DNA from 3 places in the Pandoraea sp. LA3 genome. Region 2 is predicted to be linked to each of the others. Evidence: predicted binding sites of a transcription regulator. Region 2 holds the regulator's gene; each other region holds the start of a gene.
What was found. Region 2 encodes sigma-54, which starts transcription at its own class of promoters, with help from an activator protein. Its sites were predicted from a motif close to TGGCANGNAANCTGCTTT; they were not measured.
Positions count from the first base shown of each region.

Region 1: the regulator sigma-54 is predicted to act here: its motif matches at 2,206-2,223, upstream of C5N93_RS28230 (ammonium transporter).
Region 3: the regulator sigma-54 is predicted to act here: its motif matches at 3,035-3,052, upstream of C5N93_RS21865 (TorF family putative porin).

Region 1 covers NZ_PTPY01000041.1:392,212-397,598, reverse strand. Annotated here, with positions in the region: gene C5N93_RS28245 (FAD-binding oxidoreductase) at 1-473, opposite strand, end outside; gene C5N93_RS28240 (FadR/GntR family transcriptional regulator) at 551-1,282, opposite strand; gene C5N93_RS28235 (antibiotic biosynthesis monooxygenase family protein) at 1,508-1,807, opposite strand; gene C5N93_RS28230 (ammonium transporter) at 2,264-3,466, shown strand; gene C5N93_RS28225 (hypothetical protein) at 3,504-5,141, opposite strand.
Region 2 covers NZ_PTPY01000034.1:217,067-222,453, forward strand. Annotated here, with positions in the region: gene lptC (LPS export ABC transporter periplasmic protein LptC) at 1-66, shown strand, start outside; gene lptA (lipopolysaccharide transport periplasmic protein LptA) at 63-767, shown strand; gene lptB (LPS export ABC transporter ATP-binding protein) at 805-1,575, shown strand; gene C5N93_RS15160 (RNA polymerase factor sigma-54) at 1,670-3,157, shown strand; gene raiA (ribosome-associated translation inhibitor RaiA) at 3,299-3,655, shown strand; gene ptsN (PTS IIA-like nitrogen regulatory protein PtsN) at 3,893-4,348, shown strand; gene hprK (HPr(Ser) kinase/phosphatase) at 4,429-5,387, shown strand, end outside.
Region 3 covers NZ_PTPY01000036.1:756,472-761,858, forward strand. Annotated here, with positions in the region: gene C5N93_RS21850 (hypothetical protein) at 1-368, shown strand, start outside; gene C5N93_RS21855 (YifB family Mg chelatase-like AAA ATPase) at 524-2,059, opposite strand; gene C5N93_RS21860 (accessory factor UbiK family protein) at 2,472-2,720, opposite strand; gene C5N93_RS21865 (TorF family putative porin) at 3,117-3,962, shown strand; gene C5N93_RS21870 (P-II family nitrogen regulator) at 3,976-4,314, shown strand; gene amt (ammonium transporter) at 4,400-5,387, shown strand, end outside.

The DNA.
Region 1 (5,387 bases), on a different contig from region 2:
CGCACGACGTTCACGCCGCCGGCGTTCGTCGCAAGATTGCCGCCGAGCTGGCACGAACCTTCGGCCGCGAGGCTGAGCGGCAGCAGCCGGTTAGCCTCGCGCGCGGTACGTTGCAGGTCTTCGAGAATGCAACCGGCTTCGGCGACCAATGTGTTGGCAATGGTGTCGAGACTGCGCACGGCGTTCATGCGATCGAGGCTCAGCACCACGTTCTGCTCGGACTTGTCGGGCGTGGCGCCACCGCACAGCCCGGTGTTGCCACCGCGCGGCACGACCGGCGTGGCAGTGCTCTGGCACAGGGCGAGCACGTTGGCGACGTCCTGCGTCGTACGCGGACGTACGACGGCCTGCGCATGGCCGCGATACATGCCGCGCCAGTCGGCGAGCCACGGCGCGATGTCGTCGGAGGAAGTGAGCACGCTGTCGGCGCCGATGGCGTCGATCAGGCGTTGAGCGAAAGCGGTGATGGTCATAGGTTCACGCGTCGGGGGTTACGGTGTGGGGATGGCGTCTGAGGAAGCACACACGCTCAGGCAGGATTCACGCAGGTTCACGGCTGGATCGGCGCAATGGCGCCGGTGATGATGTCGCGCCCGGGCAGCGTCAGCCCAAGCCGCGCAGATGCCCGCAACAAATGCGAGAGCGACGCCGCTTTGGCGAGCAGCGGATCGCGCGCCTTGATGGCGTTGAAGACTGCCAGGTGTTCCTGATGCACCTGCGCGGCGAGCCCTTCGTGGCGCAGCGTATTCGTGCGCGCCGCCTGCACGACCTGACGGATTTGCAGGTTCAGGTATTGCAGCAGATCGGAGTAATAGCGGTTGTGCGTAGCGCGTGCGATGGCGACGTGGAAGGCGGTGTCGAACTCCACGCCGTTTTCCGCGTGATAGAGGTTCGTCTCCAGCTTCCCGAGAATGCTTTCAAGCTCCCGAATGTCGTCGTCGGTGTGACGCACGGCGGCGAGCGCTGCGGCGGTACTTTCCAGATCGAGACGGAGCTCGTAGACGCTGGCGAGGTCGGCGGCATTTTGTCCGACCGGCACCTGAAACCCGCTCTGCGGCGTGCGCGCCTTCACGGTCACGCCCGCGCCCTGACGGCTGTCGATCAACCCTTGCGCGCGCAGCCGTTCCGTCACCTCACGAATCACGGCGGGACTCACCCCGTACGTCTCGGAAAGCTGCTTGCCGGTCGGCAGTTTGGTGCCGACGGGATACACGCCCTGCCGGATGGCGTCCAGCAACTGCTGTGCAACCTGCTCGGTCAGGGTCCTGGGTTTGGCAGCCATGCGTTCAGATCGTCCGATACTTTTCAGGTTTGCATGTTATCTGAAAACTTTTCTTGAGAGATATCGCGTTAACCCTGATCTCATCTGTCGGGCGTCGCGCCCCCTCACTTTTTCCAGCAAAGCAAAAGCGGCGACGGAGACTCGCTCCGTCGCCGCCTTCGGTGCCCGGAATGCCTTAGCTCGACGTCCGCATTCGTACGCGATCGACGTCGATCGCAACGGGACTCAGAAGCCGATCAGCGCTTCCGTCACGTGGCCGACGTTCGGCGGCGATGCGAAGCACTCGCTCACCAGTGCGCGCCATTGGGCGAAAGCTTCCGAGTTGCGGAAGTGCACCGTGTGGTCTTCCAGCGTTTCCCAGGTCACGACGAGGCTGTAGTGCGTCGGTTGCTCGATGGACTTGAGCAGACGCATGCCGTGGCAGCCCTTCGAGCCCTTGAACAGCGGCGCAGCCTTGGCGACACCTTGTTCGAACTCGGCTTCCTTGCCGGGCTTCACTTCGATCTGGGCGATTTCAAAGATCATGGTTTTCCTCTGAGATTTGTCCGTGGTCGTGCGGTTGTCGATGTTGCGATCCGATGCAACATCGCCATTGTTTTCTGCGTTCGCTGTTTGCTCGCTTGCGCCGCGTGTTGGCCCGCCGGGGTTCGGCGTCGTCGCGGAATCGTCGGCAACGGACCGGAGTAGCGCCCCGTTGCCGCGAGAACGCTCGATTCTATACCGCGCGTTCGTGACACGCATCGCGTGCGCCATCGCCCATCCCCTACCGACGCTTTCACGGCGCCCGCCATCGGTCAGGCAACCGTGCGTGCACGACGATCGATCATTGCAGCGCATGAGAGCACCATGAACGTGCACCAAATCTCCCACGGCATCGAATCATCAGACAAAACCCTCATGTAAATCAAAGTGATAAATAAATCTGGCATCGCTCTTGCATATCTTCATTTCTCCTCACGTTTGCACCAAAAGAGCACATTCATGCCCAATTCCAATACACCCGGCGACGTGCTGTTCCTGCTGCTCGGCGCGATCCTGGTTCTCGCCATGCACGCCGGCTTTGCGTTTCTAGAGCTCGGCACCGTCCGCAAGAAGAATCAGGTCAATGCGCTGGTCAAGATCCTGACTGACTTCGCCGTTTCGGGTCTCGCGTACTTCTTCATCGGTTATCCGCTCGCGTACGGCGTCGATTTCTGGTCGAGCGCCACCGTGCTGTCCGAGCACAACGGTTACGCGCTGATCAAGTTCTTCTTCCTGCTGACGTTCGCCGCCGCGATCCCGGCCATCGTCTCGGGCGGCATCGCCGAGCGCGCCAAGTTCCACCCGCAATCGGTGGCCACGTTCTTCCTCGTCGGGGTGATCTACCCGTTCTTCGAGGGCATTGCCTGGAACGGTCACCTCGGCATTCAGGACTGGCTCACACGAACGCTTGGCGCTCCGTTCCACGACTTCGCGGGTTCGGTGGTCGTGCACGCAGTCGGCGGATGGATCGGGCTGGCAGCGGTGCTGCATCTCGGGGCGCGTCGCGGACGCTATAACGGGCAGGGTCAGGTGGCAGCACATCCGCCGTCGTCGATCCCGTTCCTCGCGCTCGGCGCGTGGATTCTGATCGTCGGCTGGTTCGGCTTCAACGTCATGAGCGCGCAGCGCGTGGGCGGAATTTCCGGTCTGGTGGCGGTGAACTCGCTGATGGCGATGGTCGGCGGCACGCTCGTCGCGATGTGGGTCGGCCGCGACGACCCCGGCTTCATCCACAACGGCCCGCTCGCGGGGCTCGTCGCCGTGTGTGCCGGCTCGGACGTCATGCATCCGCTGGGCGCGCTGGTCGTCGGCGCTGTGGCGGGCGGTCTTTTCGTGTGGCTCTTCACGGTGACTCAGAACCGTCTGCGCATCGACGACGTGCTCGGCGTCTGGCCGCTTCACGGCGTATGCGGCATCTGGGGCGGTCTGGCCGCAGGCCTCTTCGGCCAGACATGGCTCGGTGGTCTAGGCGGTGTGAGCTTCATCGCGCAGGTCGTCGGCACGCTGATGGGCGTGGCGATCGCCTTTGCCGGGGGCTATGTCGTGTACGGCGTCATCAAACGCGTGAGCGGATTGCGGCTCGACGACGAGCAGGAGTACTACGGCGCCGATCTCTCGATCCACAAGATCACCGCAACGCCCGAGCGCGAGACGAACTGGTGAGGCATCGCGAAGGTCGCGTGACCGAATCGGCGCGCGCTCACAGCCACGTCGACTGGATATCGACGTAAGTCGCGTCGCGCTGCGTCGACTGTTCGTCAGATGATTTGGTATCCGATGGTTTGTTGGACGGCGCCTCTTGCCCACCGGCGCAGCCCGACGCGCCCACAACGCGTTCGAGCAGCGCCGCGCTCCAGTGTTGATAGAGCAGCAGCAGACGATAGGTCGCACGCACCGGAGTCGCGCTGCCGCTCTCCCATGCGTCGCCGGTCCAGCGCTGCCCCCAGGGACTCTCGGCGGGATGCAGACTGAGGTAGTTCAGACCGTCGACACAGGAGGCATGACACGGCACGTCGAACTCGCTGCACGCGGCCTTGATCTGACTGGCCGACAAAGGATGGCGCGAGGTGAGTAAGCACTCGCGCAGCGTTGTGTGCGATGCCAGCTTCGCCAGCAGCGGCGTGTCGCAATGGCGGGCGAGCTGCGTCACGCGTGCGACGCGATCGAGCATCGTCGCGACGTCGTCCGGCGAAACGTGCGCCAGCCTGGCGTGGAGCGTTTCCCAGCGCTGCGTGAGACGTTTGGCGTCATGCGTGAACGCTTCGTTGCGCGCCCACGTGCCGAGCAGGCTCGTGACCGCGCGACACGAGTCGAGCATCAGACCCGCCACGCGCAAGATGCCCCGGTATCCGTCTGTCATGGGCGACGGGCCAGTGAACCACGACGGCATCCACAACCCCAGCCGCGCCGGCGGGATTGCCGTATTGGCGAACGTGAACAGCGTTGCGACGTCGCGGGAATGGGTCAACTTGCCGAGCGTGTTGCGCCACGACGTGGTCGCCGCAGGAGACGGCAACACCACACACGCTTCGAGCAGACGGCACCCCGCCTCCATACGCTTGAGCACCTCGTCCACGGCATGATGACGGATCAGCGTCGGCGAACCCAACGACTGAGTTAGTACTCCCTTCACACCTTCGAACGCCAGCAACGTCCAGTCCGCCCACGGGATGCCGAACGGCGTATTCGCCGCCGCCATGTCGCTTGCCCCATGAAGCGACGGCTCGCCGGTCGTGTCCTGCGCTTGCTGAGCCTGCCCCTGCCGCTGATGGAAACACGCCGCAATGATCGCGAGCAGCGACAGATTGCCGACGAGCGACATGGCGTCGCGCGCAGCCCGGAAGTGCCATCCCCGGTGCCCGGTAGCAGCGATCGTCTCCAGCCAGGACGCGATCTCGGCCCCGACACGTTCGGCCGCCACTTCGGGGGACGGCGTCGACGCGACGCCGTGAGTGGGCGCCAACATCGCGGCCACACGCTGTCCGGTCTGCGCCAGACGCCCATCCCGCGCATGCGCGAGTTCGAACTCTTTGCGATAGAAATGCTGACAGGGTCCGGTCGTCGCCCACAAGCCCGCCCAGGCCTTGGCGAACGCGCGCGCCAACGCCGGATCAACGCGATGCGTCGCCACCGGCACGCCGTCCATCCGTGCATGTCGTGCCGTGTTCAACGCAGCATTCGATGCGCGCGTAAGCCGGGTACCGAAGTCCGCGCGCTCGGCACGTTGGTACGCCGCGTCCTCGCGCATGCCCGCCAGCTCGATCCCCACTTCCGGCCGCTGCCGCATGCCCCAGTCCGGCCCCCAGCCGCTCGCGCCTGCACACTGTTGGTCCCACATCGCATCCTCCTGCAAGAACGTCGTCGGGCGCGTCGGCAAACCATCGTCCAACGCCGCCGACCAAAACCGTCGACTATAGGCAGACGACATCGAACGCGCGGCGCCTTGTCGGGCGGGCACGCGCGCAAGCCCCGACACGACGGCGCCACCACGCGCAGGACGAGGCGAATGCGTGTCACCCCAGCGAGTACCCACTTACGCAACTTGTGCGCGACTCCTGCGCATTCCGGGCGAGAGGAGACGCGT
Region 2 (5,387 bases):
CAGTCCGCTGCGCCCACCGCGCCGAGCGCGCCACCTCAGACTAAACAGGGCTCCAAGACCCCATGACCGATCGCCTTCACCTGCGACCCGCCTTCTCGTCCCTGCGTACGCTTCGTGCCCTGCGCGCGCTGGCCGCCGCCTTCGCCGTTCTCGGCGCGCTGGCCTCGCCGCTCGCCCACGCCGAACGCGCCGACCGCGACAAGCCGCTCAACATCGAGTCGGATCACATGAGCTATGACGACCTCAAGCAGGTCAACATCTTCACGGGCAACGTGACGATGACCAAGGGGACGATTCTCCTCAAGGCCGATCGCGTCGAAGTGACTCAGGATCCGGAGGGCTATCAGTACGCCACGGCTTACTACAAGCCGGGCGGCCCGCTCGCCTACATGCGTCAGAAGCGCGACGGCATGGACGAATACATCGACGGGTGGGGCCAGACGATCTATTACAACGGCAAGACCGAAGTCGCCACGCTCACCACGCAAGCCACGCTCAAGCGTCTGGCCGGCGGTACCAAAGTGCTCGACGAGATTCACGGCAGCGTGATCACGTACGACACCTACAATGAGGTCTACACCGCCAACAGCGGCTCGGATCAGGTCAACGCCAACAATCCGAACGGCCGTGTGCGCGCCACCCTCGCCCCGCGCAATGCCACGGGTGCGCAGGCAACGCCGCCTGGCGCGAGCAAGCCGGCCGCAGCCCCCAAGGGCGATATGTCGCCGCTGTCGCCCTCCAAGTCCATCGGGAATCCGCGTGAGTAATTCTGCCAACAGCACCGCCAGCAGCAACGCCTCGACCATCAATCAGGGCGCGGGCCTCGCCGGCAAGCCGAGCGCACTCGTCGTACGCTCGCTCAAGAAGCAGTACGGCGCGCGTACCGTCGTGAAGGACGTGTCGCTCGACGTGAAGAGCGGCGAGGTCGTCGGACTGCTCGGACCGAACGGTGCCGGCAAGACCACGTCGTTTTACATGATCGTGGGTCTGGTGCCCGCCGACGACGGCGAAATTCAGCTCGACGGCAACCTCATCAGCGAACTGCCGATTCACGAGCGCGCCCGCATGGGCGTGTCGTATCTGCCGCAGGAAGCGTCGGTATTCCGCAAGCTCACGGTCGAAGACAACATTCGCGCCGTGCTCGAATTGCAGGTCGATGCGAACGGCAAGCCGCTCAAGCGCGACGAAATCGAGCGCCGTATCGAATCGCTGCTCGACGAGCTTCAGGTGAGCCATCTGCGCGAGAATCCGGCCATGTCGCTCTCGGGCGGCGAGCGTCGTCGCGTGGAAATCGCGCGTGCGCTGGCCACGCAGCCGCGTTTTATTTTGCTCGACGAACCGTTCGCGGGCGTCGATCCGATCGCGGTGCTGGAAATTCAGCGCATCGTGCGCTTCCTGAAGGACCGTGGCATCGGTGTCCTGATTACCGATCACAACGTGCGTGAGACGCTCGGCATCTGCGATCACGCCTACATCATCAGCGAAGGCTCGGTGCTCGCCGCCGGCACACCTGACCAGATCGTCGCGGACGAAAGCGTCCGTCGCGTGTATCTGGGCGAAAATTTCCGGATGTAAAGCAAATTTTTCGCATGTAAACCCTGCCTCCGATAGGAGGTCAGGCCGGTTCCGTTGGCGTGACAAAGCCTCTACAATGAAGGCGAGACACGCTATGAAACCGACTCTTCAACTCCGCACCTCGCAGCACCTGACCCTCACGCCGCAGTTGCAGCAATCGATCCGGTTGTTGCAACTGTCGACGCTCGAACTTCAGCAGGAAGTCGAGCACGCCCTCACCCAGAACCCGATGCTCGAACGCGAGGACGATTGGCTCGCCGGCTCGGTGCGTGTGGGTACCGACGGGTCGCTGCGCAACGAGCGGAGTTCGTCGTCCAGTAGTTCGAACGACAGCGCGGAACCCGCCAATGGTCACGACGAAGCCCGTGAGCTGGACGGCGAGGCCCGCTTCGACGACAACGCCCAGGACAACGGCAGCGACTGGAGCCTGAACGACTTTGCCCGCTCGGGCAGCGCATCGGACGACGACGACAACGCGCGCCCGCAACTGCACGTCGACCATCCCAACCTCCGCGAACATCTGCTGGCCCAGTTGCGCCTGACCAAGGCCAGTCCGCGCGACCGCGCGCTGGTGGAGTTTCTGATCGAGTCGCTCGACGAAGACGGCTATCTCGGCTCCCTGCTCGACGAAATTCAGGCGGAAATGCCCGAAGAACTGGCGCTCGAGACCGAAGAGATCAACGCAGCGCTCGCCCTCCTGCAAAGCTTCGATCCGGCGGGCGTGGGTGCCCGCAGCCCGGCGGAATGCCTGCGGTTGCAGCTTCAGCGTCTGCCCGCCAGCAGCGTGCGTACGCTCTCGCTTCGCATCGTCACCGATCACCTGGAATTACTGGCCGCGCGCGATTACACCCGCCTGCGCCGCCTGCTCGGCGTGACCGAGGATGGCCTGCGCGCCGCCCATCAACTGATCCGCTCGCTGGACCCGTTCCCGGGCGCGGCGTATGGCTCGCCGCAGGCCGACTACGTCGTGCCGGACGTGCTGGTACGCAAGCAGGGAAGCGGCTGGACGGCCGAACTCAACCCGGAAGTCATGCCGCGTCTGCGTATCAACGAAATGTACGCGCGGATTCTGCGAAACAACCGGAACGATCCGGGCACCGGCAACCTCCAACAGCAGTTGCAGGAAGCGCGCTGGCTGATCAAGAACATCCAGCAACGCTTCGACACGATCCTGCGGGTCGCGCAGGCCATTGTCGAGCGTCAAAAGAACTTCTTCACGCATGGCGAAATCGGCATGCGGCCCTTGGTTTTACGCGAGATTGCTGATACGCTGGGTTTACATGAATCCACGATTTCACGGGTGACGACGAGTAAGTACATGCTCACTCCATTTGGAACCTTCGAGCTCAAGTACTTCTTCGGGTCACACGTGGCAACGGAAGCCGGAGGCGCTGCGTCATCGACCGCCATCCGCGCACTCATCAAGCAACTCATAGGAGCAGAAGACCCGCAGAGCCCCCTTTCCGACAGCCGAATCGCGGAACTGCTGGCAGAGCAAGGTTTTGTGGTGGCGCGGCGCACCGTCGCGAAATACCGCGAGGCCATGCGAATCCCCGCAGTGAACTTGCGCAAATCTTTGTAGGACAGTCCTGGTGCGCCATGTTGGCGACTGGGGCATAACGCCGCAGTGCGACATTGCGTCTCGTCAATGGCTCGCGCTCATGCCAGCCAGCGTCAACGATGACGCGGCGTGCACTTCGGCATTTCAGCAAGGAGAGCAGCTATGAATCTTCAGATCAGTGGACATCATCTCGAAGTCACGGCATCACTGAAAGAATATGTCGTCAACAAGCTTGAACGCGTGTTGCGGCATTTCGATCAGGTCATTAGTGTCGAGGTGATCCTTTCTGTCGACAAGTCCAAGGAGAAAGCGGGACGCCAGAACGCGAGCGTCACGGTGAATCTCAAGGGCAAGGAAATTTTCGTCGAGAAGTGTGACGAGAATATGTATGCCGCCATCGACAAGCTGATCGACATGCTCGACCGCAAGGTAGTGCAGTACAAGGACAAGGTTCAGGATCACGGTCGCGAGGCTATCAAGCACCACCAACTCCCTCCTGAGGCGGAACCGCTGCAATAAGCTCGGTTCAGGCGTGGTCATCGCATTGACTGACACTGACGAAAACCCGCAAGGAACCACCCGAGCGTATATCCGTCTCTCGTAAGTCTGGCAACACCCACCGCGGGGCCGTAGTACGGCCCCTTTTGTATGGTTCGGCCCAGTTCGGTGTCACTCCGCGAGCACGGCGGCGGGTGGTCTATAATGCGAGGTCAATCGGGGGTTGGAGGGCGACTAAGCGTTCGCCCGCATTACAAGATGAACCGTTTATTCAAACTCTTACCTGAGTCCAACATCCTGCTTGGACTGTCCGTCACCAGCAAGAAGCGCGTCTTCGAGCAAGTCGGCCTTCTCTTCGAGAAGAATGCCCAGCTCCTGCGCGCTACGGTCACTGACAACCTGTTCGCCCGCGAACGTCTGGGTTCCACCGGACTCGGCGAAGGGGTCGCGATCCCGCACGGCCGCATCAAAGGGCTGAAGCATCCGATGGCGGCATTCATCCGCCTCGAAGAAGCCATTCCTTTCGAAGCGCCTGACGGCCAGCCGGTGTCCCTGCTGTTTTTCCTGCTGGTGCCCGAACAGGCCACGCAGCAGCATCTCGAGATCTTGTCCGAAATTGCGCAGTTGCTTTCCGACCGCACAATGCGCGAGACACTGATCAACGCCCCGAGCGCGAACGAGATCCATACCGCACTCGCGAACTGGCAGCCCTGATCCGGGCGCCATCCGGTACGAACCGCCGCGAACACAGACGACTTCAATAGCTCTCACATCCAACCGAACGAGGCGACGCGGTGGAACTGACCGGCATCAACGCGCAAAGCATTTTCGACGACAACGCGGCGACGCTGCGTCTGTCGTGGCTCACGGGCCATGAGGGGTGGGAGCGCGGATTCACGCCCGAGAGCGTGGCTACGGCCACCTCCAGCGCCGACCTCGTGGGTCACCTGAACCTCATCCACCCGAACCGGATTCAGGTGCTCGGCGAGGCCGAGTTGCGCTATTACCAGCGCCTCACGGACGAGAACCGCAAGCGTCATATGGGTGAAGTCATCGCACTGGAACCGCCGTTCCTCGTGGTGGCAGACGGCCTGGAAGCGCCGCCCGATCTGGTGCTGCGCTGTACTCGCTCCTCGACGCCGCTGTTCACCACGCCGCTGTCCACGGCGTCGGTCATCGACAGCCTGCGCCTGTACATCTCCCGCGTGTTTGCCCCGCGATGCACGATGCACGGCGTTTTCATCGATATTCTCGGGATGGGCGTGCTGCTCACCGGCGATTCGGGTCTGGGCAAGAGCGAACTCGGCCTTGAGCTGATCAGCCGTGGACACGGCCTGGTGGCCGACGATGCCGTCGATTTCGTGCGACTTGGCCCCGATTTCGTGGAAGGTCGCTGCCCGCCGCTGCTGCAAAACCTGCTGGAAGTCCGCGGCCTGGGCTTGCTCGACATCAAGACGATCTTCGGTGAGACGGCCGTACGCCGCAAAATGAAGCTCAAACTGATCGTGCAACTGGTGCGCCGCCCCGATGGCGAGTTCCAGCGCCTGCCGCTCGAAGCGCAGACGGTCGACGTGCTGGGCCTGCCGATCAACAAGGTGATCCTGCAAGTGGCGGCCGGGCGAAACCTCGCCGTGCTGGTCGAGGCCGCCGTGCGCAACACGATCTTGCAGTTGCGCGGCATCGATACGCTCAAGGACTTCATGGAGCGCCAACGCCAGGCCATGCAGGATCCGGACGGCATGCAGGGCAAGCT
Region 3 (5,387 bases), on a different contig from region 2:
GCATGCAAGCCGCGCGCGTGGATGCAGCACTCTTCGCGGTGGGTGTCGTCACGCTGCCCAGCGACGATGCCACGCTGCGCCAGACGGTCGTTGACGAACTGCGGCACGGATTGCTCGCCAACGTGAACGAAAGCACGGCGGCACCTTCGCAGGTGATGGTGCGTCAGGCGGGCGACGCTCCCGCATTGCCCGGCATGGCCGTCTCGGCGAAGGGTGTCGCCAGCGTGGGGAGCGACAAGGCCGAGCGCTTCGTCTCCGCCCGCTTCGTCGGACGCGGCACTCACGTCTATCAGGTTGTCGTGATGGCGACGAAAGCCCCGAGCCAGGAACAGGTCGATCAGTTTCTCGACTCGTTCACGTTGGAGTAACGCTTTCTCGCGGGCGTTGCCGCTTTGCCGCGACTGGCGATAAGCGCCTGCGCTGCCGTTTGAGGCGTCGTGCCCGCTTTTCGTCACCTTCCTTGGACAACATCGCCCGAAGCGCAGGCGAAATGCCGTTCGGTGATGCCGGCGAGTTCGTTGGCTCAAGTGGGCGCCTCCCGGTACTGCACGGCTTCGGCGATGTGGTGGGCGTCGATCGCATCGCGCTCCGCCAGATCGGCAATGGTGCGCGCCACGCGCAACACCCGGTGGTAGGTACGGGCAGACCAGTGATGCTGCGTCACCGCCCGGTGCAGCACGTCCTGCGCGGGCGACGCCAACGCGCATTGCGCTTCCAGCGCACGATTGGACAGGCTGCAATTCAATTGCCCCTGACGCGATAACTGACGCGCTTGTGCCTGCCGCACGCGCTCGGCCACCGCTTCACTGCACTCACCTGTGGCGGGTGCGGCAAACGTTTCGGCGCTCAGTGCTGGGACTTCGACATGCAGATCGATGCGATCGAGCAACGGCCCCGACAGGCGGTTGCGATAGCGCGCCACTGCCTCGCTCGTGCAACGGCAAGTTCGCGCGGGATGTCCCAGATCGCCGCAGGGACACGGATTCATCGCCGCCACCAGTTGGAACGTCGCGGGAAACGTCGCGTGACCGCCCGCCCGCGAAATCGTGACGTGTCCCAGCTCCAGCGGTTCGCGCAGCACCTCCAGCACACGACGCTGAAACTCGGGCAATTCGTCGAGGAACAATATGCCGCGATGGGCGAGACTGATCTCCCCCGGGCGTGGCACGCTGCCGCCCCCGACCAGCGCCGCAGACGATGCCGTGTGATGCGGCGCACGAAACGGACGACGTCCCCAATGCCGCATGTCGAACCCCCGCGCGCTCAGACTGGCGAGCGTCGCGGCTTCTACCGCCTGCGCCTTGGTCAACGGCGGCAGCAGTCCTGCGAGGCGTGTCGCCAGCATCGACTTGCCGGTACCCGGCGGCCCGTAGAACAGAATGTGATGGCCGCCCGCTGCCGCCACTTCCAACGCGCGCTTGGCGTGCTCCTGCCCCTTGATGTCGAGCATGTCGGCCATGTCACCTGTCGGTGTGCCGGTCAGGCCCTCGTTATCGCCGGAGGCTCGCGGGACGACAGCGCGGGGGAGCGGCGTGGCGACATCCGGTTCGGCGAGATGGGCGCAGACGTCCAGCAAGGTCCGGGCGCCGTAGACCGTCGCTTCTTCGACGAGTGCCGCTTCCTGTGCACTGCTCACCGGCAACACCAGTGCGCGCGCCGACGGTTGCGCTGCCATCGCGCTTGCCATCGCCAGTGCGCCGCGCACGGGGCGTAGTTCACCCGTCAGCGACAGCTCCCCCGCAAACTCATGTGTGCGCAGACCCGCCTCAGGCAGTTGGCCGCTCGCTGCCAGAATGCCCAGCGCGATCGGCAGATCGAAGCAGCCGGATGCCTTGGGCAAGTCGGCCGGCGCCAGGTTGATCGTGATACGCCGTGCCGGAAACTCGAAACGGCTGTTCTGCAACGCTGAGCGCACCCGTTCCCGGCTTTCCTTGACCTCCGTATCCGGCAGACCGACGAGCGACAGTCCGGGCAGTCCATTCGCCAGATGCACCTCGACCGTAACCGGCCGCGCCGCCATTCCCGTAATCGCCCGGCTGCTGACAACCGCCAGTGACATGACCTTCCTCCTTTTTCATCTCCGGTAATCCCCGTCTGTTCCCAACCGCCCTGTTCACACGATGTCGTCGCAACAGGAGGTGTTCTGCCGCGTTGCTGTTGATAGTCATGCAAGCCTGCGGCACAGCGCAACGTCTTATCGGCGCAAATACGCGGTGGGGCGGGGGTTTTCGGACTCAGGGTGTGGCGTGTCCGGAATCGTCTGCGATGCGAATAGGAGGATTCCGATTACTTATTCGGAAGTCAGGAGTCAATCGGCGGTGGGGCGCCAGTGATGGGGCGAGAGGGTGACAGGGTGATAGGCAGGGGGCGGAGACGAGAGCACCGAGATCGGAGAGGGGCGCAGCGCATGGCATCGCGCAGGCGCGCGAGCCCGAATGTAACAAGGGGCGCTTTCGCGCCCCCGTGAGTCCTTAGTCTTGCGCTTCGCTGCGCAGGCCTTCGAGTTCGGCCACGCGCTTTTCCAGCGCTTCGAGCTTCTCGCGCGTGCGGGCGAGCACCTGCGCCTGCACGTCGAATTCCTCGCGCGTGACCAGATCGAGCTTGGTGAAGCCCTGGTTGAGCAGGCTCTTGACGTTGCGCTCGATATCCTTGGCGGGCGATTGCTTGAGCATCTCGCTCACCTTGGCTTGCATGTCTTGCAGGATCTCGTTCGGTTTCATAAGCCTTCCTCTCGTCGTTTCTTTGCACCGATCTGGTGCTTGCACCGTCAGTGTGCTTCCCCGTGCCGGCCAGACCGGTGCAACGTGGTGCATCCGGCGTGGCTTTCAATGTTGGCGCAACTCTAACACCGTTTTTTGCGCCCAGCCAGCCAAGCGCCCCGGCCCATCGGCCCGGAGATGAGCATTTGACACCGTCTGCCGGGATTCGTTGTTCCCGGGGTGTCGTACCCCCGCATCACCGTCCCCGCAATTTTGCCAATTTTTTATCCCGAAATTCGTATTGTGCGCGTCGCAGCGCATGTGGTCGAAGGAGCTGGCACGGGAGTTGCTCTACCCAAGTTCAGAACCTGCCACACGCTGTACCAAGACGTTGAAAATTCAACTTAGGGGAAAGTGATGAAAAAAGTGTCAACAGCGGTAACCACTGCAATGGCTGGCTTTGTGTTCTTCGGTGCTATGTCGATGTCGGCAGGCGCATTTGCGCAGGCTGCCACTGATGGCGCCGCACCGGCAGCAGCGCCGGCCGACGCCGCCGCCGCGGCAGCCGAGCCGCTGACCATTACCGCTAACGTCGGTCTGTTCTCGGACTATCGCTTCCGCGGTATTTCGCAAACGGCCAAGCGTCCGGCAATTCAGGGCGGTTTCGATATTGCACATGAATCCGGCTTGTACGCCGGCGTGTGGGCGTCGAACATCAGTTGGATCTCGGATGGGAATTCCGCCGTCAGCGCGCCCATCGAGATGGATTTTTATGGGGGCTGGAAGAAGGAAATCATCCCTGACTGGACCATCGACGTCGGTGGTCTGCAGTACTACTACCCGGGCTCGTATCCGACGGGCCAGTTTTTCCCGCGCCCGCATACGTTCGAACTGTATGCCGCCGTGGGTTGGAAAACCATCACGCTGAAGTATTCGCACGCACTGACCCGTCTGTTCGGTCTGGTGAGCCCGGACGGTCAGGACACGACCAACAGTGGCTACCTGGATTTGACGGGTACCTACGACATCGGCTTCTGGGGCCTGTCGGCCGTGGGCCACGTGGGTCACCAGTGGGTGCATAACTTCGGTGCAGCAAGCTATACCGACTGGAAGATCGGCCTGTCGAAAGACCTGGGCAAGAACTTCACCGTGTCGGTCTCCTACGTCGATACGAATGCCGACGAGAAGTACTACACCGCCGCGAACTCCGGCAAAGTGCTCTCCAAAGCTACCGTGGTCGTAGGGTTGTCGAAGACATTCTAAGGAGCGACTCATCATGAAGCTGATTACCGCAATTGTGAAACCCTTCAAGCTCGACGAGGTGCGTGAAGCGCTCTCGAACATCGGCGTGGCGGGCATTACGGTGACCGAAGTCAAGGGCTTCGGCCGCCAGAAAGGCCATACCGAGCTGTATCGGGGTGCAGAATATGTCGTCGACTTTCTGCCGAAGGTAAAGATCGAGGCGGTAATCGGCGACGCGCTGCTCGATCAGGCGATCGACGCCATCGAGCAGGCGGCCCGCACCGGCAAGATCGGGGACGGCAAGATTTTCGTGTCCAACGTCGAGCACGTGGTCCGTATCCGCACTGGAGAGACCGGCGAAGACGCGCTGTAAAGGTCCTAAACAAGAGACAACAATCATGAAAAAACTGCTTGCCAAACTCCTGCTCGCCGCCGCCTTTGCTGGCGTTGCGGGCACCATGGGCCTCGGCTCGACCGCGGCGTTCGCGCAGGACGCCTCGGCGCCTGCCGCCGCTTCGGAAGCGTCTGCGCCTGCCGCTGCTGTACCCGCTGCCGCACCGGCATCTGCCGCTCAGGCCGCTGCACCGGCCGCGCCGGCCGCCGCGACCCCTGTCCCCGCGAACAAGGGCGACACCGCGTGGCTGCTGACCTGTACCGCACTTGTGATTCTCATGACGCTGCCCGGCCTGGGCCTGTTCTACGGCGGTCTCGTTCGCTCGAAGAACATGCTCTCCGTGCTGATGCAGTGTTTCATCATCTTCTCGCTCGTGGTCGTGCTGTGGGCGATCTACGGCTATAGCATCGCGTTCACCGAGGGCGGGGCCTTCTTCGGTGGCTTCGATCGCCTGTTCCTGAAGGGCATGACACCGGATTCGGTGGCGGCCACCTTCAGCAAGGGCGTGAACGTGCCGGAGTACGCCTATATGGCCTTCCAGGCAGCGTTCGCCGCGATTACCTGCGCGCTGATCGTCGGTGCCTTCGCCGAACGCGCCAAGTTCTCGGCCGTGCTGCTCTTCACCGTCATCTGGTTCACGTTCTCGTACCTGCCGATGGCGCACATGGTCTGGTTCTGGGCGGGCCCGGATGCCTACACCGACGCGGCCGCCGCTGACGCTGCCACCGCACATGCCGGCTGGCTGTTCCAGAAGGGCGCGCTCGACTACGCAGGCGGCACGGTGGTTCACATCAACGCCGCTATCGCAGGTCTCGTGGGTTCGTACATGGTTGGCAAGCGCGTTGGCTTCGGCAAGGAAGCGTTCAAGCCGCACTCGCTCACCATGACGATGATCGGCGCCTCGCTGCTCTGGTTCGGCTGGTTCGGCTTCAACGCCGGCTCGGGCCTGGAAGCCAACGGCGGCGCAGCACTCGCCTTCGTCAACACGCTGCTCGCAACGGCCGCTGCCACGCTGTCGTGGACGGCCGGTGAGTGGATCGGCAAGGGCAAGC